One region of the Tatumella ptyseos genome, then DNA from elsewhere that is predicted to be linked to it. Evidence: predicted binding sites of a transcription regulator. Region 1 holds the regulator's gene; each other region holds the start of a gene.

The links. The regulator PurR, encoded in region 1, represses purine synthesis genes. The targets are predictions, from matches to a motif close to CANGCAAACGTTTGCNTG.
Region 2: the regulator PurR is predicted to act here: its motif matches at 2,970-2,987, upstream of serA (phosphoglycerate dehydrogenase).
Region 3: the regulator PurR is predicted to act here: its motif matches at 2,779-2,796, upstream of purH (bifunctional phosphoribosylaminoimidazolecarboxamide formyltransferase/IMP cyclohydrolase).

Annotation. Positions count from the first base shown of each region.
Region 1 covers NZ_CP130649.1:1,477,282-1,484,761, forward strand. Annotated here, with positions in the region: gene punC (purine nucleoside transporter PunC) at 123-1,292, opposite strand; gene punR (DNA-binding transcriptional activator PunR) at 1,395-2,297, shown strand; gene purR (HTH-type transcriptional repressor PurR) at 2,294-3,319, opposite strand; gene QJR74_RS06970 (C40 family peptidase) at 3,519-4,304, opposite strand; gene QJR74_RS06975 (Grx4 family monothiol glutaredoxin) at 4,650-4,982, shown strand; gene rnt (ribonuclease T) at 4,997-5,668, opposite strand; gene gloA (lactoylglutathione lyase) at 5,743-6,153, opposite strand; gene nemA (N-ethylmaleimide reductase) at 6,194-7,306, opposite strand; gene QJR74_RS06995 (DUF1289 domain-containing protein) at 7,438-7,480, shown strand, end outside.
Region 2 covers NZ_CP130649.1:620,686-628,165, forward strand. Annotated here, with positions in the region: gene QJR74_RS03055 (LysE/ArgO family amino acid transporter) at 1-419, shown strand, start outside; gene QJR74_RS03060 (oxidative stress defense protein) at 432-1,199, shown strand; gene QJR74_RS03065 (LysR family transcriptional regulator ArgP) at 1,141-2,043, opposite strand; gene rpiA (ribose-5-phosphate isomerase RpiA) at 2,194-2,868, shown strand; gene serA (phosphoglycerate dehydrogenase) at 3,092-4,330, shown strand; gene QJR74_RS03080 (5-formyltetrahydrofolate cyclo-ligase) at 4,350-4,955, opposite strand; RNA gene ssrS (6S RNA) at 5,036-5,219, opposite strand; gene zapA (cell division protein ZapA) at 5,261-5,590, opposite strand; gene QJR74_RS03095 (YecA/YgfB family protein) at 5,754-6,323, shown strand; gene pepP (Xaa-Pro aminopeptidase) at 6,361-7,480, shown strand, end outside.
Region 3 covers NZ_CP130649.1:2,908,387-2,915,866, forward strand. Annotated here, with positions in the region: rRNA gene QJR74_RS13735 (23S ribosomal RNA) at 1-268, opposite strand, end outside; tRNA gene QJR74_RS13740 (tRNA-Ala) at 451-526, opposite strand; tRNA gene QJR74_RS13745 (tRNA-Ile) at 641-717, opposite strand; rRNA gene QJR74_RS13750 (16S ribosomal RNA) at 792-2,334, opposite strand; gene purH (bifunctional phosphoribosylaminoimidazolecarboxamide formyltransferase/IMP cyclohydrolase) at 2,871-4,460, shown strand; gene purD (phosphoribosylamine--glycine ligase) at 4,479-5,759, shown strand; gene QJR74_RS13765 (DUF1481 domain-containing protein) at 5,788-6,450, opposite strand; gene hupA (nucleoid-associated protein HU-alpha) at 6,543-6,815, opposite strand; gene QJR74_RS13775 (YjaG family protein) at 6,991-7,480, opposite strand, start outside.

The DNA.
Region 1 (7,480 bases):
TGACTACTAATTATTTTTATGAGGTGATTGAGTAAAGTTTTGTAGGACAACAACCACCAAAATCAGTATAGGACCGACTTCGGTGGAGTTCAATAGCGAATAAATAACTAAGTAGAAATGGGTTAGCGGGGGGAGTTATCAGCGGATGACTGGTAGAAAAAACCACACAGTGCCAAAATTACAGTGGATGCCATGGCAATTACCGTAACCGTAACCACTTCTTCGATCTGTGAAGAAACCCAAAGGCTGTATAAAAAGCATAACCCGAGTTGCGTAAAGTTTTGTACTGAAGCGGCTTTGCCGCTGTGCTCAGGAAAAGCCTTTAACGCTTTCGATACCACTATCGGATAAATGGCGCCGTTGGCCATCGCCATTATGCAGAAGGGTACGAGTAAGCTAAAAAGAGTAGGTGTTAGCCATAAACCGACGATAAGTAATCCTAAAATACTGATCAAGTACGCCAATAGAAGCCAAGGTAAGAGTTGTTCACCTTGATAACGGTTAAGTAATGCACGGCAACCAAACCCACCAATCAAAAAGGTGACAGTTTGTGGAATATAGCTAAGTCCAATTTCACTCGGGCTTAGGCCCAATTGTCCCATAATAAAAGGCGATCCGGTTAACCAGGCGAAAAAGCTTGCCGAACACGCTGCATAGATAACAATGTTCCCTGTAAATTGTGGCTGTAGAAGGAGGGTCTTATAAGATAAGGACTCAACGTCAACTGCCGTGGATCGAGTAGTGGAGGGCAGTAAGTAGAGGGTTAGTCCTAATAGCACACCGCTAATTAAAGTTAATGTTGTGAAGATTGCTTGCCAATCAAAATGGGTAAGTAGCCAAGCACCAATCAGTGGAGCAAGAGCTGGTGAGAGGGCCACCAGCGGCATGATCGACGCGAACATTTTATGCGCCTTCTCTTTAGGGAAATGATCAAGCACCAAAGACTGCCAGCACACCGCTGCTGCACAAACGCCACAAGCTTGGAGAAATCTTAACGCCAATAATAGGCGAGCATCTTTCACCCATACTACCGCTAGGCAACTTAGGGTGAATATCGACAGACCATAGAGCAGTACAGTTCGGCGGCCAATTTTATCTGATAACGGCCCCCAAAATAATTGCGCACAACAGAATCCTGCCAAGAACAAACTTAAGCTGGCGCTGACCATATTCGCACTTGTCACCAGATAGTCTTGCATCGCGGTAAATGCAGGAAGATACATATCGGTTGCCAAAAAGCCGAGCATACTCAGTAAAGCGAGATAAATAAAAAAGAGTTTTGGATGTTGCATGGAGCGTCCTAGTCAAAATAATCCGAGGAGTGTAAAAGGATGCAGACTTGTTTGTAAAACGGTAATATTTGCCAACATCCTTCAAAATAATTGAAAGCAACTATGTGGTCAGAATATACCTTAATGGTAATTGATAGTGTGGCGCGCAATGGAAGTTTTTCGGGTGCGGCTCAGGAACTACATAGAGTTCCTTCTGCGATCAGTTATTCAGTAAAACAAGTAGAAGAGTGGTTAGCTGTCGATGTATTTGAGCGGCGCCATCGTGATGTGGTATTAACTCCCTCTGGTGAGCACTTTCTCGCTGAAGCGCGCAGTGTTATCAAAAAAATGAATGGCACTCGTCAACAATGTCAGCAACTTGCCAATGGTTGGAGGGGCCGTTTCTCTGTAGCCATTGATAGGATTGTGAAACAGACTCGAGTCGAACAGCTCGTCTTGGATTTCTATCGTCATTTTCCAGATGTTGAGCTTCATATTAATGATGAAGTTTTCAATGGCGTGTGGGATGCGTTAGCGGACGGACGGGTTGATATGGCGATCGGCGCAACGCAAGCTGTCCCAGTATCTGGGCGCTTCAGTGTTCGCGATATGGGTAAACTCTCTTGGCGTTGTGTCGTGGCTCACGATCATCCTTTGCGGGGAGAAACATTCATTAGGGAAGAAGACTTACGAGTATGGCCTTCCTTAGTCATTGAAGACACCTCAAGGGTTCTCCCACGTCGTGATACTTGGACATTGGATAATCAACGCCGTCTAGTTGTACCGAATTGGTCGGTAGGAATACGCTGTGTACAAAATGGTCTATGTGTTGCGATGGTGCCGTCGCACATTGCAACGCTTTACCTTAAGCAGGGGACACTTGTCGAATTACCGATTAGCTATCCAGATAGCCCTTGTTACTTGAGTTGGCGAGAGAATAGTTTTTCACCAGTGTTACAATGGATATTGGATTATCTGGGGAATACAGCCACTCTCAATCAAGAGTGGCTAGAGGCGAAGGATTAACGGCGATAATCCCTGTAAGGGCCATCAATAACAGAACGCCGTTCAACCAGTTGAGGATGAATTTCAAGACGTTGCGCCTCATCGCGTTTATTGACAATACGATCGAGTAGCATCTCAAGCGCTTTTTCGCCTAATTCAATTTTAGGTTGATGAATGGTCGTTAGGGCGGGGCTAAAATAACGCGAATTACGGATGTTATCATAACCAATGATCGAAATATCTTGAGGCACATTCAATCCCTGCTCATTGGCGGCGCAAATAGCCCCCATAGCCATTACGTCACCACCACAGAACACGGCAGTGGGGCGTTTTTTCTGTGAAAGGATCTGCTGCATGGCCAGATAACCCGATTCTGATTCGAAGTCCCCTTGTACAATCCACTCCTCGCGAGGGATAATGCCTTCATCATTTAGCGCCTTAATAAAGCCTGCTAAACGCCCCCCACCTGTGTGGCGCTCCATCTGACCAGGGATACAGCCGATATCTCGATGGCCACGATCCAATAGGTAACGGGCGGCTAAATGTCCTCCCGCAAAAGCATTATCTTCAACAGTATCGGTAAAATTGGCGTGAGAACTTCCCCAATCCATCACCACCATCGGTAATTGGCTATGCTCTTCAAGCATTTTCAACAGAGAATCAGGATACTCGGCACACATCACCATTAAACCATCGACACGTTTTTGCGCCATCATCGAGAGATAGGCCCGTTGTTTTTCAAAGTCAGTATGGGCATTAGCCAATAATAGTGTGTAACCATGTTGAAAACATTTTTTTTCAATCGCTTCAATGATCTCTGCCCAATATGGGGCTTCTACTGACGTCGATAATAAACCAATAGTCTTGGTGGTATTGACCTTTAAACTACGTGCAACAGCACTGGGCGAATAGTGAAGGGCATTAATGGCCTCCCAAACTGTTTGCTGTGTTTGTTCGGCAACGAAACGGGTTTTATTAATAACATGAGAAACAGTGGTGGTGGAAACCCCGGCGAGTTTTGCCACATCTTTTATCGTTGCCATGAGGGGAATCTCCTAGGAAAGCGTTTGCGTTTGCGCAACTTAAAATTAAGGGGGTGGATTCTAGCAGGCTAAAAGGGGTAAAACGAGCTTTTTGCGCAACGCAGCTAAATCGTTTACAAATCGTTACCTTGGAAAGTGTTTTTAGTCGGTAATAAAAAATCCCCGACAGAGCGGGGATTCGTTGGTAAGCAATTTATGGCTATCGAACCGAGTTCGGCGTCATGACTCGTCGAGCGCCAATATAATGTTTTTGCCAATACTCACCAGTGAGATCGGTAATTTGGATATCTTTGCCAGTACGAGGTGATTGAATAAACTTACCGTTGCCGACATATACTCCAACATGGTCGGCAGCCCCCCGGCGATGGATACGAAAGAACACCAGGTCACCTTTTTGAAGTGAATTTCTTTTTACTGGAGCAGCGTCACGTAAGTGATACATTTCGTTGGCCGTACGTGGAATCTTAAATTTAACTAAATCCTTATAAGCATAATAGACTAGACCGCTACAGTCGAAACCGGTATGCGGAGAAGTACCGCCCCATTGATAAGGTTTACCGAGCTGATTCATCAACTTATTCATCGCCGTCTGACGTGCTTTTTGATATTTCTGGTGGTGCGTAGCACTCATTACCATCGCCGCAGAGTGGGGTGAGGCGATACGGGTGTTATGACGAGCCAGTACTTTTTGACCTGCGTAATATTTTTTGCGAGTGAGGCGTGACTGAGCAAGTTTTGAAGATTTAGTTTTAGGCGGGGTAGAAAGCTTTTTCTTAGCAATATGCTTAACTTTGTGGGGTTCAGAGTGTTTGGCCCGTTTGCTAGCTGTTTTAACCTGTTTGCGCTTTCGGCGTGTGTCTTCTGCCGCGACTTTCTTGACTGATTTATGCGCAGTGGCATTGAGATGTCGTTGTGGGGCTGCCTCAGCGACATTAAAAAAAAGTTGCATAAATGCAAGTATTGAAAGCGTAATTATTAGCCGCATATTTAGTATTTAGTCAGTGTTGTACTCAAAAAAGAGTCAGTGAGTAAAAATAACCTCTGACAACGTTGTCAGCCCCATAAGCCATTCTAATCCAGAACTTTTCAAAAAGTTAAGCGAGAATTCAATTAAATCTGTTACTAAGCGTGATTGCGATAATTACTTATGTATCAATTTTACCCACTGCGGTTAAATAACCTTTTTTATTGTGATCTGAGTCACATATTTATCGACTAATAAGATAATTCTTATCTGGAGGCAACTAACTAATTAAACTAGCAAGGAATTTCACACCGGCTAAGATAAGCGGTACACTGTAAGAAATTAAGCTGTTGTTGAGGAAGCAAAATGAGCACTTTAGAAAAAATTAAGACACAAATCTCTGAAAATCCAATTCTTCTTTACATGAAAGGGTCCCCTAAATTACCAAGCTGTGGTTTTTCTGCGCAAGCTGTTCAGGCGCTATCAGGGTGTGGTGAACGTTTTGCTTACGTGGATATTCTACAGAATCCAGATATTCGTGCTGAACTCCCTGCCTACGCTAATTGGCCGACTTTCCCACAACTGTGGGTCGACGGTGAATTAGTAGGGGGATGTGACATTATTATGGAAATGTATCAGCGTGGCGAACTGCAATCTCTTATCAAAGAGACTGCAGACAAATATCGCGAAGTAGAATAACTTCAGATTATTGCTTAAGTGGCGGGGCCGTTTTCCGCCACTTGTTGCGCCTCACTTGCCAGCGGCCATCCACCAAGACGTTTCCATCTATTCACTAGTTCACAAAAAAGCGCAGTCGTTTGTTCAGTATCGTAAAGAGCACTGTGCGCTTGTTCACTATCAAAACTCATTCCAGCACTAATACACGCCTTAGCGAGCACAGTTTGACCTAATACTAAGCCACTTAGCGCTGCAGTATCGAAGGTGGCAAAGGGATGAAAGGGATTACGTTTCAAGCTAGCGCGCTGTGCCGCAGCCATCGTAAAGCTATGATCAAAATGGGCATTATGCGCCACAATGATAGCTCTTGAACAATCTGCCTCTTTCATGCCTTTTCTGACCATTTTAAATATCGCGTGCAGGGCATCGTATTCACTGACGGCATTTCGCTCAGGATCGTTGGGGTCTATTCCGGTAAAAGCTAATGCTTCGGGATGAAGGACCGCTCCTTCGAAAGGAGTGATATTAAAATGAATTTTTTGATCTTCAACTAACCAGCCATCTTCATCCATTCGCACAGTAATCGCCGCAATCTCTAATAAGGCATCTGTTTCGGCATTAAAACCAGCGGTTTCGACGTCAATCACAACAGGGTAAAATCCACGAAAACGGTGTTTGAGTAGGTGGGGGTTAGCAGTATCTGACATCTGTTTCTCAATTACAGTGAAAATGGTCGGCAAGTATGACAAAAACAGGGCCGCGGTGCAGCCCTTAACCATGATTAATCGTTATTTAATCCAAGACCTGCGTCTTTTTTCTCGATTAACTCGATTTTATAACCATCGGGATCTTCAACGAAAGCGATAACCGTTTTCCCGCCTTTAACCGGTCCGGCTTCGCGAGTGACGTTGCCGCCAGCTTGACGAATACGTTCACAGGTTTCAGCCGCTGAATCGACTTCTAGCGCGATATGGCCGTATCCTTTACCTAAGTCATAGCTTTCTACGCCCCAGTTATAAGTGAGCTCCAGTACCGCACCTTCAGATTCTTCCGTGTAACCGACGAAAGCGAGTGTATATTGGTACTCAGTATTTTCGCTGGTTCGTAAAAGGCGCATACCTAGTACACGGGTATAAAAATCAACCGCACGGTCTAGATTGCCAACACGGATCATGGTGTGTAAAAAACGCATAAAACCTCGTTATATTGCTCGTAATCAGTGGAATAGGATATCAGTTTTTTGTTTGAGGTAAAAAGGGGTAATCAATGTACCCATGTTCATCGCCGCCATAAAAGGATTCTGGATGTTGCGCATTGAGTGGTGCCTTTTGCGCAAAACGTTCGACCAAATCTGGATTGGCAATAAAATCGCGACCAAAGGCAACGGCATCGATTAAACCTTCTGTCAGAAGTGCTTCACCTTTTTCTAGGGTATAAGCCCCTGCACCGATGATTGTTTGGCTAAAACCAGCACGTACCGACTTCCTAAAGGATGCAGTATAAGAGTTACCTCCTGCCCAATCTGGCTCGGAGAGATGTAAATAGGCAATGCCAAAACGATTCAACTGTTCAATTAGCCAAATCGCATCCTCTTCTTCATGTGGGCCATTCCCTAATGCTTGGAAGGTTCCAACGGGTGAGAGACGTATACCAATGTGTTCAGATCCCCAGACACGTGATACAGCTTCAATAATCTCGAAAACGATCCTTGCACGGTTTTCACGATTTCCGCCGTACTCATCAGTCCGTTGATTTGACTCCGGTGATAAGAAGGTATGTAGCAAGTAACCATGCGCTGCATGAAGTTCAAGCAGATCAAATCCTGCTTGTTGAGCGTTGATTGCGGCTTGCTCGAAATCTTTGACCACTTGCTTGATTTGCGAACGACTCATTTCTTGTGGCAGCGTGGTTTCACTACGATAAACTTCCCCTTTTTCATTCTTTAATGAGGTTCTGGTTTGAGAAGGTAAGGCTGAAGGTGCTTGAGGTGCAGCATGATTAGGTTGTAACGAAGAGTGAGAAATTCGGCCAGTGTGCCAAAGTTGTACGGCAATTTTCCCGTTATGGGCATGGACTGCGTCGGTAATCTGTTTCCATGCTTTGATTTGCTCGTCAGTATGTAATCCGGGAGCACCAGCATAGCCTTTAGCTTCGAATGAGACTTGTGTGGCTTCAGTAATGATTAAACCTGCAGAAGCGCGCTGCTGGTAATAGGTTTTCATCAACTCAGTAGGAATATCACCCGGTTCGATGCTGCGTAAACGGGTTAGAGGTGCCATAAAAATACGGTTTTGCGTAGTGATAGCACCTAGCTTCAATGGGGAAAAGAGGGATAACGTTGACATAATATACTCCTGCTATAATAAATGGGTTAATCACAGAGTAGTTTTCGCGACCTTTCTCGGCAAGGGGGTAAGGCCTCCATCGCACAGAACAACAAGTCGAGTTTAGTAAGAAGGTAAGTATGGGAGGAGCTATGGCAGAGCAACTTGAAATGTTTTTACTGCCGAACCCCTGCA
Region 2 (7,480 bases), 860 kb from region 1:
GCATGACTTGGATGGGAGTGCTCTTTTTACTCTGGTATAGCTACGGATTAATAAAAACCCTTCGTCACCCAGTGCGGGTCGCAGGGGAAGGCGGGGCGGCACAGTCATTAGGTCAATTGTTGCTAACGCTGTTCGCCGTTACCTGGCTAAACCCCCATGTCTATTTAGATACGGTCGTTTTACTGGGCAGTATAGGTAGCCAAATTCCAGAAGAACAACGTGTGACCTTCGTCATTGGGGCGGTGTCGGCTTCAATTATCTGGTTCTATTTACTTTCCTCGGTATCAACGCTGCTCTCAGCCAAGCTTTTGCAGCCGCGTATTCAGAGGTTAATATCTCTTACGGTCATTGTCTTATTACTGTCACTCGCGTTTAGACTGGCCAGTGAAGGCGTGATAATGTGGCAACATTACAGATAAAGGAGCGTAACAATGAAGAAAAGATTTATTGCGGTGGCATTACTCGGTGCGAGTTTCGGAGCGATAACGTCGGCCTCAGCTGAAATCACCCCAAATGCCCCTTATCTTAGCACTACAGGGCAGGGGCAAGTACAAGCTCAGCCTGATATGGCAACCATTGTCATCGAAGTTAACGCGACCCAGGCACAAGCCTCACAGGCTAAAAAACAGGTTGATAGTCGCGTGGCAAAATACTTCGATTTTTTACATCAGCAAGGGATAACGGATAAAGATATCAATGCTGCCAATGTGACCACCCATGCTGAGTATGATTATTCACAACATGGGAAGCCTAAACTCACCGGTTATCAGGCATCACGCAGTGTCAATGTTACCCTGCACCAACTTGCAAAGCTGAATACATTACTCGACGGTGCTCTTGCAGCGGGACTCAACGACATTCGCTCAGTAGCAATGGGCGTTGACCACCCCGAACAGTATCAACAACAAGCACGGCAAGCGGCAATTAACGATGCGATTACCAAGGCGAAAGGTCTGGCTTCCGGTTTTAATGCTTCCTTGGGCTCAGTATGGAGCATCAACTATCAAACTCAGCGTAATGTTGCGATGCCGATGGTACGGATGATGAGTGCTAAAGCCGCTTCCGCCGATACCACGGCAGACGACACCTACCAACAGCAAAAACTCGACTTCACTGATAATGTTGAAGTGGTCTTTACCCTTAACACTCGTGCTCTTGACGCAGCACCCGACGACCATACTCAACCAGAGAGTCGGTAACCCGTCCCATTACACGGCTTTCTGGCGCAAATCTGTGCCAGTAAAGCATACGGCGTTGATATAATCCGGGGGTCAGGTCAATCAGACTGCCTTCAGCTAATTCAGACTCAACCTGTAGATGGGGGATCATGCAGCATACGGAACCCTGTTTAGCTAATTGAACGAAAGCTTCAGAAGAGTTAACGATATGGCATGGCAAACTCCCTGGGGGCAAATCGAAGTTTTCTTGTAAGAAGGCTTGGTGCATATCATCTAAATGGTCAAACGAGACGGCAGGCGCTTTGAGTAGCGTCTGGCGGTTGACGCCCTGAGGGAAGTAACGCTTAGCGAAATCAGGTGAAGACACGAATAAGTAATCTAAAGCACCCAAGGTATCGACATGACAACTCGGTAACGCACGAGGCTGTATACTGACGGCACCAACCACTTCACCACGTCGTAAACGTTCAAGTGTACGGCTCTCATCCTCGACTTGTAAATTAAGGCGAACGGGCAAGTCGGCGAGTACATCACGTAATGCGGGGAGCAACCAGGTCGCTAGACTATCGGCATTGACGGCAATAGAGAGTAAAAGGGGAGTGGTCCCGCCTTTCTCATCGGTCAACCATTGTTCCTCCAATAGTTCGACTTGGTGTAAAAGCGCAAGGAGTTTTTGGCCTTGCTCGGTAGGCCGAGGCGGAACGGTTCGGACTAAAAGAGGTTGGCCAAATTGCGTTTCTAATTGTTTGACGCGCTGTGAAACCGCAGATTGCGTGATACAGAGTTTTTGTGCCGCCCGTTCAAATCCGCGTTCACGAATAACAGTATCAAGGGCTTGGAGATTGCGGTAATCGGGTCTTTTAATCATGTTTTCTCAGTCCCTGACTGAAAGAAAAAAATGGTTGGTTTTGAGATTGGATGCGTAAAACTACACAACAACCCACGAAAAATCACTATTTTAGATAAGCTTGTTTTATACTATGCCTACCGAAACTCGTATAGGTTTTAACATACCATGACTCAGGACGAACTTAAAAAAGCAGTGGGCTGGGCGGCACTCGACTATGTTCAGCCCAATACGATCGTTGGTGTCGGCACCGGGACAACCGCGGCACATTTTATCGATGCATTAGCTACCCGCAAAGATGAGATCATTGGTACAGTATCGAGTTCAGAAGCCTCGACTGAACGCTTAAAATCGTATGGTATTCCGGTTTTCGACCTCAATGAAATAGATTCCCTTTCCTTGTATATCGACGGTGCGGACGAGATTAATCCCGCCCTGCAGATGATTAAAGGCGGTGGTGCGGCCCTTACCCGCGAAAAAATTATTGCGGCAGTCGCTGAAACCTTCATCTGCATCGCAGACCAATCTAAGCGGGTCGACTGCTTAGGCCATTTCCCTTTACCTGTTGAAGTCATCCCTATGGCCAAAGCTTATGTTTCAAGAGAGTTGGTGAAACTTGGCGGCAGGCCAGAGTATCGCAAAGATATTATTACCGATAACGGTAACATTATCCTGGATGTCTACGATTTACGTATCGACGATCCAAACCAATTAGAAGTTACTATTAATGCGCTTCCCGGCGTTGTCACGGTTGGTTTATTTGCTAAGCGTGGGGCTGATATCGCATTAATTGGTGATGAAAACGGCGTTAAGAAAATTTTTCATGACGGCGGTAAAAAATAGCTGTCCCGCATAAACAGTGATTTATATCACAAACAGTCTTTACCTCGAGTTAATACGCTAAGCCTACGACATTACACAGTGTTTTGGCGTTGAATGATGTAAAGGTAAACGATTGCGTTTACCGTTTTAAAAATTTCTAGGGTGTTGCTCTTAGCCTATTTTTTTCTTATGTTGGCAGTTAGCTAAGGGTATTTTACGAAAATCACTTTTATAGGGTCGGGTAATGGCTAAGGTTTCACTGGAAAAAGATAAGATTAAGTTTTTATTGGTAGAGGGTGTTCACCAATCTGCTATCGATAATCTAAAAGCAGCAGGTTATACCAATATTGAGTTTCACAAAGCCGCGCTCAGTCCTGAGCAACTTAAAGAATCGATTCGTGATGCTCACTTTGTAGGCCTACGTTCTCGCACACAACTCACCGAAGAAATCTTTGCAGAAGCCGAAAAACTGATTGCGGTAGGGTGTTTCTGTATCGGGACTAACCAAGTTGATCTTAATGCTGCCGCCTCGCGGGGGATTCCTGTTTTCAACGCTCCGTTCTCAAACACTCGTTCAGTAGCTGAACTGGTAATCGGTGAACTATTGTTACTGATGCGCGGTATTCCTGAAGCTAATGCAAAAGCTCACCGTGGTATCTGGAACAAAAATGCGAAAGGCTGCTTCGAAGCACGGGGTAAGAAACTCGGTATCATCGGTTACGGCCATATCGGCATGCAATTAGGTGTCTTAGCTGAAAGCCTAGGCATGTATGTTTACTTTTACGATATCGAAAGTAAGCTGCCGCTGGGTAATGCAACACAAGTCGAATCCTTAGACAAACTATTAGCGATGAGCGATGTGGTCAGCTTACACGTCCCTGAAACCGCGAATACCCAAGATATGATAAGTAAAGATCAACTGGCAGCGATGAAACCTGGCGCGCTATTGATTAACGCCTCTCGCGGGACGGTTATTGATATCCCAGCGCTTTGTGAAGCATTAGAAAGCAAACATCTGGGCGGGGCAGCTATCGATGTCTTCCCGGTAGAACCCGCTTCCAACAGTGATCCGTTCGAGTCTCCACTCTGTAAGTTTGACAATGTCATTCTTACCCCACATATCGGCGGCTCTACACAAGAAGCACAAGAGAATATCGGTATTGAAGTCGCTGGAAAATTAGCGAAATACTCAGACAATGGATCAACCCTTTCTGCAGTTAACTTCCCAGAAGTATCGCTTCCGGCGCACAGTGCGTCAGCAAGTCGTATTCTTCATATCCATGAAAATCGCCCAGGCGTCTTGACCGCAATTAACAATATTTTTGGTGATCAGAATATTAATATCGTTGGTCAATACCTACAAACCTCACCGCATTTAGGCTATGTCGTAATTGATGTCGATGCTGAGCAGGAAGTGGCTGATAAAGCCTTACAACTTATGAAAGAGATCCCTGGCACTATTCGTGCTCGACTCCTTTACTAAGACCCTATCGAAGAGGCCGCTAGGCCTCTTTTTTTTGCCATTGCCAGAGTTTATTCGGCGTAATAACCGCAGGTAATGGGATATCCCAAGCTTCGATAGGTAATTTATCGTGGTGCTGGCAATCGTGTGCCACGCCAATCGGGAAGACCGAAGTCTCTTGCCAACCGGCCAACAGGCGATCATAAAACCCCCCGCCCATTCCCAAACGTTGCCCTGTACTATCAAAAGCGACTAAAGGTACGATTACCACATCTAATTCAGTAAACGAGCATAACTCATCGCTGTTCGCTTCAGGTTCAAACATGCCCAAAGGGTGCTTAATTAATTGGGTCTGTGGATAATAGCGCTGGAATAGTAGGGATGAGGACTGCGCTGGGTCAATTCGCGGTAAATACACACTTTTTCCCATATGCCATAACCGCGCGATAAGCGGGCGAGTATTGATCTCGCCATCCATCGACAGAAATAGGGCAATACGCTGGGATTGAGCAATCGCTGTAAACAAGGTGGCGTGTTCAGCAAGTTGCTGACTGGCGTCGAACTGTTGAGATTCGCTTAGCGAACGTCTTAAACAACGCATATGCTGACGTAAAGCTTGGCGCTGCTGATGAAGTGGTGAATCCATAGCGTAACATCCTTGTGAAGGCTCTCAAGGATAATAGGGCGAGAAATGAAGACAGTAAAGAGAAACTAGGAAGGAGGAGGGGGATCTCCGAGATGCCGCTGCGAGCTGTAACCCTTGAACCCTTGGTTCAAGGTGAACATGTCGTCATACCTATTAGGCTTCTCGGACGAACCGAGCATGCACACAAGATATGAGGCGCCACGTTCTAGTAGTACTAAATATCGGCTCAGGGGACTGGCCCGCTTGCAAACATCTCAGAGAATTCGTTGTTCAGGGAATATTATAGCACAGGATCCCTGGCACTCTTATTCGAATTTACTTTCAGGGCGATCACTAATACGCCCTTGTTCGACTAATGCCTGTTCAATAGTCTGCTGCAGAACACGAATACGCTGTTCCATGTTACTCGCATAATCACGTGTCTTATTCTTTTCTTGCGCAAGCTCGTGACAAATATTTAATGCTGCGATAAACACTAATTGCTCAGTATTCGTAACGCGAGTTCTGTGTTTTAAATCCTGCAGACGCTGGTCAAGATCTTCAGCGGCAGAAAGTAGAGCTTCTTTTTGTTCTGGGGGACAGTTCACGCGCAGTGAACGACCAAAAATATGAATATCTACCGGTTGCGCAGACATGTTACCTTCCTGATAATTACGTTGTCCGCTCCCAAAGTCACTTGCTTTGGAAGGGCGCCACTATATCTACCTGAGGCAGAAGTTACAACCCCTTTTCTGGAATCTATGAGGGTGCTAATGGTAGCATAGACCTCACTTCACTTTCCTAAGACTATGGATAATTATGACTTCACCGAACTATATCACGCTTAACAGCGAACTCGCGACACAAGGTGTCGGTATGACTGCCGCTGAAATGCATGGTTTACTCAGCGGAATTCTTTGCGGTGGGACTAAAGACCATAGCTGGAAGGCGCTGGTTCACGATTTAACCAATGAAGGTATTGCGTTTTCCGTCCAACTCAATCAATCCTTGCAAGCAGTCTACGATAATACATTACACTCCTTAGAGGAAGATGGATTCAATTTCCAACTTTACCTACCGGATGACCAAGGCGATAACGTATTTGAACGCGCAGATGCTCTCGCCGGCTGGGTCAACCATTTTCTACTAGGCTTAGGGGTTACGCAGCCGAAATTAGATAAAGTGAAAGGCGAAGCGGGAGAAGCCATCGACGATTTACGTACCATCGCTCAATTAGGTTACGACGAAGATGAAGATCCGGAAGAACTTGCACAATCTTTGGAGGAAGTCATTGAATATGTCAGAGTCGCTGCTTTACTCTGTCATGAGACATTCAATACACCTCAACCGGATGCCTCAGCCATCGCACAGGGTCCAACCTTACATTGATTCTTCACGGTAAAGTGGATTACAGGGAGCTTAGGGTATGATTTCGCAGAAGAATTACCATCAACGCCGTCAGGCTTTACTTAACCAGATGGTACCAGGCAGTGCGGCGCTGATCTTTGCTGCGCCAGAGGTCACTAGAAGCCGAGATACTGAATATCTCTTCCGTCAAAACAGCGATTTTTGGTATTTTACGGGATTTAATGAACCTGAAGCACTACTCATCCTAATCAAAAGTGATGAGCAGCATAGCCATAGCATTCTCTTTAACCGTTTCCGTGATCCCCATGCAGAGGTCTGGTTTGGCCGCCGACTCGGTCAGGACGCGGCTATCCAGAAGCTTGGTGTCGACCGCGCACTTCCTTGGGCTGAGCTCGACCAACAACTTTCCCAAATACTTAACGGGTTAAACACACTTTATCACGCCAGTGGTGAATATGATTTTGCTGACGAAAAAGTCGCCTATGCATTAAAAACCTTACGTGCGGGGACGCGGCAAAATCTGGCTGCACCGAATACTGTCATAGATTGGCGGCCAACTGTTCACGAAATGCGTTTAATTAAGGACGACGAAGAACTGGCTATTCTACGAGAGGCTGGCCGTATCAGTGCGCTTGCCCATCAGCGTGCAATGCAACAATGTCGACCTGGCATGTATGAGTATCAGTTAGAGGGTGAAATTCATCACGAGTTTTCTCGTTACGGTTCGCGGTTCCCCTCTTATAACACTATTGTCGGCGGCGGCGATAATGCGTGTATTCTTCACTACACTGAAAATGAATCTCAGCTAAAACAGGGCGACTTAGTCTTAATTGATGCTGGGTGCGAGCTACAAGGTTATGCCGGGGACATCACCCGAACTTTCCCTGTCGACGGTAGGTTTACTGCGCCACAACGTCAACTCTACGAGATTGTTTTACACGCGTTAACCACCGCACTCTCGCTATTTCGCCCTGGCGTGACCATTGCAGAGGTAACCGAAGCTGTCGTACGTATCAAAGTTGAAGGCTTAGTCCGTCTAGGAATTTTAGACGGTGATATTACGCAGCTGATCGAAGAGAAAGCGTATCGTCCCTTCTTTATGCATGGCTTAAGTCATTGGCTTGGTTTGGATGTTCACGATGTGGGCAGTTACGGGACGGCGGATCGCACTCGGGTTT
Region 3 (7,480 bases), 1.4 Mb from region 1:
GGCTCCTCCCCGTTCGCTCGCCGCTACTAGGGGAATCTCGGTTGATTTCTTTTCCTCGAGGTACTTAGATGTTTCAGTTCCCTCGGTTCGCCTCGTTAACCTATGTATTCAGTTAACGATAGTGTGTCGAAACACACTGGGTTTCCCCATTCGGATATCGTCGGCTATAACGGTTCATATCACCTTACCGACGCTTTTCGCAGATTAGCACGTCCTTCATCGCCTCTGACTGCCAGGGCATCCACCGTGTACGCTTATTCGCTTAACCTCACAACCCACAGACGTCTTAGACGCTGTAGACTGTAAAAGTCTTTGAGAGACTCCGAATAATTTTCATTATTCAGTGTTTTCAATTTATCAGCTTGTTTCCAGATTTTTAAAGAGCAATATCTTAAAGACGACTCGTAAGTCAGCTTTAAGATAATTTTATTTTCAGTGAGATACTGAAGATGGTGGAGCTAAGCGGGATCGAACCGCTGACCTCCTGCGTGCAAGGCAGGCGCTCTCCCAGCTGAGCTATAGCCCCATCGATTTTGCAAACATCAGAGTTACCGAAGCAATTCATTCTCAAGCAAGGCGTAACGTTACGAAGCATACATCAGTATGCGAGTGGCGTTACAACACAGCGTGAGGATGAATTTGGTAGGCCTGAGTGGACTTGAACCACCGACCTCACCCTTATCAGGGGTGCGCTCTAACCACCTGAGCTACAAGCCTGCAGATGTTTACTGCTCTCTTTAATTTTCATCAGACAATCTGTGTGAGCACTTCGCAGCAATGTATCTTACAGGTAAGGAGGTGATCCAACCGCAGGTTCCCCTACGGTTACCTTGTTACGACTTCACCCCAGTCATGAATCACAAAGTGGTAAACGCCCTCCCGAAGGTTAAGCTATCTACTTCTTTTGCAACCCACTCCCATGGTGTGACGGGCGGTGTGTACAAGGCCCGGGAACGTATTCACCGTAACATTCTGATTTACGATTACTAGCGATTCCGACTTCATGGAGTCGAGTTGCAGACTCCAATCCGGACTACGACGCACTTTATGAGGTCCGCTTGCTCTCGCGAGGTCGCTTCTCTTTGTATGCGCCATTGTAGCACGTGTGTAGCCCTACTCGTAAGGGCCATGATGACTTGACGTCATCCCCACCTTCCTCCGGTTTATCACCGGCAGTCTCCTTTGAGTTCCCACCATTACGTGCTGGCAACAAAGGATAAGGGTTGCGCTCGTTGCGGGACTTAACCCAACATTTCACAACACGAGCTGACGACAGCCATGCAGCACCTGTCTCAGAGTTCCCGAAGGCACTAAAGCATCTCTGCTAAATTCTCTGGATGTCAAGAGTAGGTAAGGTTCTTCGCGTTGCATCGAATTAAACCACATGCTCCACCGCTTGTGCGGGCCCCCGTCAATTCATTTGAGTTTTAACCTTGCGGCCGTACTCCCCAGGCGGTCGACTTAACGCGTTAGCTCCGGAAGCCACTCCTCAAGGGAACAGCCTCCAAGTCGACATCGTTTACGGCGTGGACTACCAGGGTATCTAATCCTGTTTGCTCCCCACGCTTTCGCACCTGAGCGTCAGTCTTTGTCCAGGGGGCCGCCTTCGCCACCGGTATTCCTCCAGATCTCTACGCATTTCACCGCTACACCTGGAATTCTACCCCCCTCTACAAGACTCAAGCTTGCCAGTTTCAAATGCAGTTCCCAGGTTGAGCCCGGGGATTTCACATCTGACTTAACAAACCGCCTGCGTGCGCTTTACGCCCAGTAATTCCGATTAACGCTTGCACCCTCCGTATTACCGCGGCTGCTGGCACGGAGTTAGCCGGTGCTTCTTCTGTCAGTAACGTCAATGCATGAAAGTATTAGTTTCACACCCTTCCTCCTGACTGAAAGTACTTTACAACCCGAAGGCCTTCTTCATACACGCGGCATGGCTGCATCAGGCTTGCGCCCATTGTGCAATATTCCCCACTGCTGCCTCCCGTAGGAGTCTGGACCGTGTCTCAGTTCCAGTGTGGCTGGTCATCCTCTCAGACCAGCTAGGGATCGTCGCCTAGGTAAGCCATTACCCTACCTACTAGCTAATCCCATCTGGGTTCATCCGATGGTGCGAGGCCCGAAAGTCCCCCGCTTTGGTCTTGCGACATTATGCGGTATTAGCTACCGTTTCCAGTAGTTATCCCCCTCCATCAGGCAGATCCCCAGACATTACTCACCCGTCCGCCACTCGTCAGCAAAGTAGCAAGCTACTCTCTGTTACCGTTCGACTTGCATGTGTTAGGCCTGCCGCCAGCGTTCAATCTGAGCCATGATCAAACTCTTCAATTTAAAGTTTGATGCTCAAAGAAATTGTTCTGTTATTCGTAAATGAATTTTCAGTGTCACTCTTCAAGACTTGATACTACAAAGTTTTTTGTGATATCAATCCTGCGAGTGCCCACACAGATTGTCTGATAAATTGTTAAAGAGCATTGCGAATCAACGTTTTAACTCGTTGTCGCGAGGTGGCGTATATTACTCGCTTCACCTCAGGAGTCAATCATTATTTTGATTTTTTCTCCTGGACCGAATCGCTTCAGTCCCTGTCACCGCGCTACGCATCTCGCTTTGCCGTGTCAGTGGATGCGCATTATAGGGAGTTCAGAAAAAGGCGCAATACCTTTTTTAATAAAATCTGACTGACTGCTGCATTCCACAGCAAAACACCTGTTTATACTGTGTTATCCACAGATTTACTCACAAAGGGTTAAAAAAATCATTTAACGCGAGATCCACGCAAACGTTTTCGCTACAATATACCCCTGTTAATTATAAAGGCGCCGATGCTTTTATCTTTCAAACTGCAACTCCAGAGGTTTACTTCTATTATGCAACATCGTCCTGTACGCCGTGCTTTACTTAGTGTCTCTGATAAAACAGGGATTGTTGACTTTGCACGAGGCCTTTCTGAATACGGTATTGAACTTCTCTCAACTGGCGGTACTGCGCGTTTATTGGCAGAAGCAGGCTTAGCTGTGACAGAAGTGTCTGACTATACCGGCTTCCCAGAAATGATGGATGGGCGCGTTAAAACCCTACACCCCAAAATCCATGGCGGCATTCTCGGACGCCGTGATAAAGACGATGCGGTGATGGCAGAACACCACATTCAACCTATCGATATGGTTGTAGTAAATCTCTATCCCTTTGCCAAAACGGTCGCTAAGGAAGATTGCAGTCTGGAAGACGCTGTTGAAAATATCGATATCGGTGGCCCTACTATGGTTCGCTCAGCAGCGAAGAACCATAAAGACGTCGCAATAGTGGTTAATAGTGCTGACTATACTCCTCTATTAAAAGAGTTAGCTGACAACGACCATGGTTTGAGCTTAACGACTCGCTTCGACCTAGCCATTAAAGCCTTCGAGCATACCGCGGCTTACGATGGGATGATCGCGAATTACTTTGGGCGCTTGGTACCGGCTTATCATAGCGAAGAGAAAACGCCGTCTGGCCAATTCCCTCGAACGTTAAATCTTAGCCTTATTAAGAAACAAGATATGCGTTATGGGGAGAATAGCCATCAACAAGCGGCTTTCTATATAGAAGACACGCTGTCAGAAGCATCCGTTGCGACCGCTGTCCAACGCCAAGGCAAAGCGCTTTCCTATAATAATATCGCTGATACCGATGCCGCGCTTGAGTGTGTTAAAGAGTTTGATCAGCCAGCCTGCGTGATTGTGAAACACGCTAACCCTTGTGGAGTTGCCACGGCCAGCGATTTACTGCAAGCCTATGACTTAGCTTATGCGACCGACCCGACTTCTGCTTTCGGTGGCATTATTGCCTTCAACCGAGAACTGGATGCTGCAACGGCGCAAGCCATCATCAGTCGCCAATTTGTCGAAGTCATCATCGCCCCAAGTGCCAGCGAAGAAGCTTTAGCTATTACCGCTGCAAAACAAAATGTACGGGTCCTTACTTGTGGTGAATGGCAGCAGCGCCAGAATGGGTATGATTTTAAGCGTGTTAATGGTGGCTTGTTAGTACAAGACCGCGACTTAGGAATGGTAAGCGAGAGTGAATTAACGATTGTCACTAAGCGTCAACCGACTCAAGAAGAATTACGTGACGCGTTATTCTGCTGGAAAGTCGCAAAATTCGTTAAATCCAATGCCATTGTCTACGCGAAGCATAATCGTACTATCGGCATCGGTGCTGGCCAAATGAGCCGTGTCTATTCAGCAAAAATTGCGGGTATTAAAGCAGCTGACGAAGGTTTAGAGGTTAGCGGCTCGGCAATGGCGTCAGATGCTTTCTTCCCTTTCCGTGATGGGATTGATGCAGCCGCAGCAGTCGGCATACGTTGTGTGATCCAACCTGGCGGCTCAATTCGCGATGAAGAAGTTATCGCGGCCGCAGACGAGCATGATATTGCAATGATTTTCACTGGCATGCGTCATTTCCGCCACTAAAGAAGAGGTCAGTACAGAATGAATATTCTAATTATTGGTAACGGCGGCCGGGAACATGCATTGGCATGGAAAGCAGCACAATCGCCCTTAGCGACTAAAGTTTTTGTGGCACCGGGTAATGCTGGTACGGCACTCGAACCCACGCTAGAAAATGTCGCGATTGAGGTAACAGATATCCCTGGATTATTGGCTTTTGCACAACGCGAAAATATTGGCTTAACTATTGTGGGTCCTGAGGCTCCCTTAGTTCGCGGTGTTGTCGATGCTTTCCAACGCGAAGGTTTAACGATTTTTGGACCCACGCAAGCTGCAGCACAGCTTGAGGGCTCTAAATCGTTTACTAAGGACTTTCTAGAGCGCCATCAAATTCCGACCGCGGATTACCAAAACTTCACTGAAATCGAGCCCGCGTTAGCTTATCTTCGTGAGAAATGTGCACCGATCGTTATCAAGGCTGATGGCCTAGCTGCAGGTAAAGGCGTCATTGTTGCCATGACCTTGGAAGAAGCTGAAGCCGCAGTAAAAGATATGTTAGCAGGTAATGCTTTCGGTGATGCTGGGCATCGTATCGTGATTGAAGAGTTCCTTGAAGGTGAGGAAGCCAGTTTTATCGTAATGGTCGATGGTGAGCATGTCCTCCCTATGGCAACAAGCCAAGACCACAAACGCGTCGGTGATGGTGACACTGGACCAAATACTGGTGGTATGGGTGCCTACTCCCCTGCTCCAGTGGTGACTGACGACATCCACCAGCGGGTCATGGAACAAGTTATATGGCCGACCGTAAAAGGGATGGCTCAAGAGGGCAACCGCTATACGGGATTCCTGTATGCAGGATTGATGATTGATGCGGCCGGGCAGCCGAAGGTGATTGAGTTCAATTGCCGTTTTGGTGACCCCGAGACACAACCTATCATGATGCGCCTACAGTCTGACCTAGTTGAATTATGTTTAGCGGGCAGCACAGGACGTTTGGACCACGTTGACTCTCTCTGGGATGAGCGTGCAGCACTTGGTGTCGTTATTGCCGCAGGCGGTTATCCTGATACTTACCGCAAAGGTGATGTCATCAAAGGGCTTCCTCAATCTGACAACACGGACGCTAAAGTCTTTCATGCAGGGACGGTGTTAGCCGGTGAGGATGTGACAACAGCTGGCGGACGAGTGCTTTGTGCTACAGCGTTAGGTGATACTATTGCACAAGCGCAGCAGCAGGCCTATCAACTGACTCGCCAAATTAGTTGGGAAGGTAGTTTCTATCGTCATGATATTGGCCACAGAGCGATAAATCGGAAGTAACCTGGATAGAGGCTAGTCATACTAGCCTCTATTTTTTAGAATAATTAGGCTGTTGCTGACAGAGATTACGAGTCGTCATCAGTAATACTTGCTGCCCTTCTGGGGCTTCGATCCACGCAACATAAGCTGGCGATTGTTGTGACAAACTCCTCAACCGCTGGTTTTCTCTATCGTTAGAGTGAAATGGGGCTATTGTCCTATCACAGGTCTCGACTTGTTGGTCTGATAACCAACGTCCCTGATGTAACGCCACCCTACCATTGATAAGGTCTCGGCTGACCTCCAGCACACGTTGTGCCTCGAATTTTGCGAGTTCTAACTCGTTCACGGTCAAAGGCTGACGAGATTTTGCATATTTCTGCTGCATAAAGGTGGTTGTTCCGTCTTTACGGCTGAATCGCGCTGAAAAGCGATTCTCTGGTCCTTGTAGAGACTGTTTGGAAATACTCACCAATGACTCTTCGTCCCAATGATAAATCGCTTCTGATTCGTCTGAGCCATCGAAGGGAGTAAAGACTGTTTGTAGCGTCGTATAATTTGACGACGTAGTATGTTGCCAAATACGTACCACCCCACGATCTGCCAGATAACCCGTTGCATGGGTTTCAGGTTTCTTTTGAAAAAGGGCGCAACTACTGAGGGAGCAGAAAAAAGGAAGTAGGAGTAAAGTGCGATAAGAGAACAAGCGCATAGCTATCTCTTTATTGAGTAGGTGTGATTACGGTACCGATCAAGAAGGGGAAAGCTCCCCTTCCGATCAAACTTATCACTGTTAAGATGCGATTATTTCACAGCATCTTTCAGAGCTTTACCGGAAACAAATGCAGGAACATTTGCTGCAGCAATTTTGATCTCTTTACCGGTTTGTGGGTTACGACCGGTACGCTCTGCACGGTGATTAACCTTGAAAGTACCGAAACCTACTAGCTGAACCGCATCACCTTCTTTCAGAGACTCAGTGATCGCAGAAAGAGTCGATTCCAGAGCAGTTTTAGCCTGGGCTTTAGACAGATCGGCTTTTTCGGCGATCGCATCAATCAGTTGAGTCTTGTTCATAAGTTATCCTTAAAGTGTATTTATCGCTTGCCAGTCACGAGAGCAAAAAGAATCGATAAACCCTTTTCTACCTTCGCGTTCTGATAGCCTCAAGATTAGCCCCTCAAATGTAGACTAGACAGGGGGCGATTGTGAAGCCTTGAGTACAGGTTATTTGGCTTTGATATCAAATTTCTTAGCTTTTATGCTCAAAAAACACACCGATATTACTTATTGCGTCTTCGCGTAAGTCTTGACGAAGCCCTTTGATTAGCTCCAGGTCTCGTTCTTCGCATTCAGCCAGTAAGCGGAAAATCTCCCATTGTGCATCCCACTCATCGATAACCGCGACGTTATCTTTCAGTTCCTCATCTGTCAGCTCACGACCGTTCTGGGTCATTTCTAACATAGCAACAGTAGTCACTGAGGTTTCACTTACCGCAATCGCATGTTCCAACGTTTCGCCACTTAAACGAGAGTGAACCAGTTCGCTCAATGCAACACATGCGTCAATCGCAGGATAAACGCCATAAATCTCAAAATCTTCACCGGAAGGTATAGCTTCTTCAAACTTCTCTAACTGACTATCAAAGTTAACCTTTGCATCTTTGACTAATAGGGTCTCCCAAACAAGGTCGAGGATGCGGCGATAAAGCTGTGCATTAGCAAAACCAGTATCATGGCAA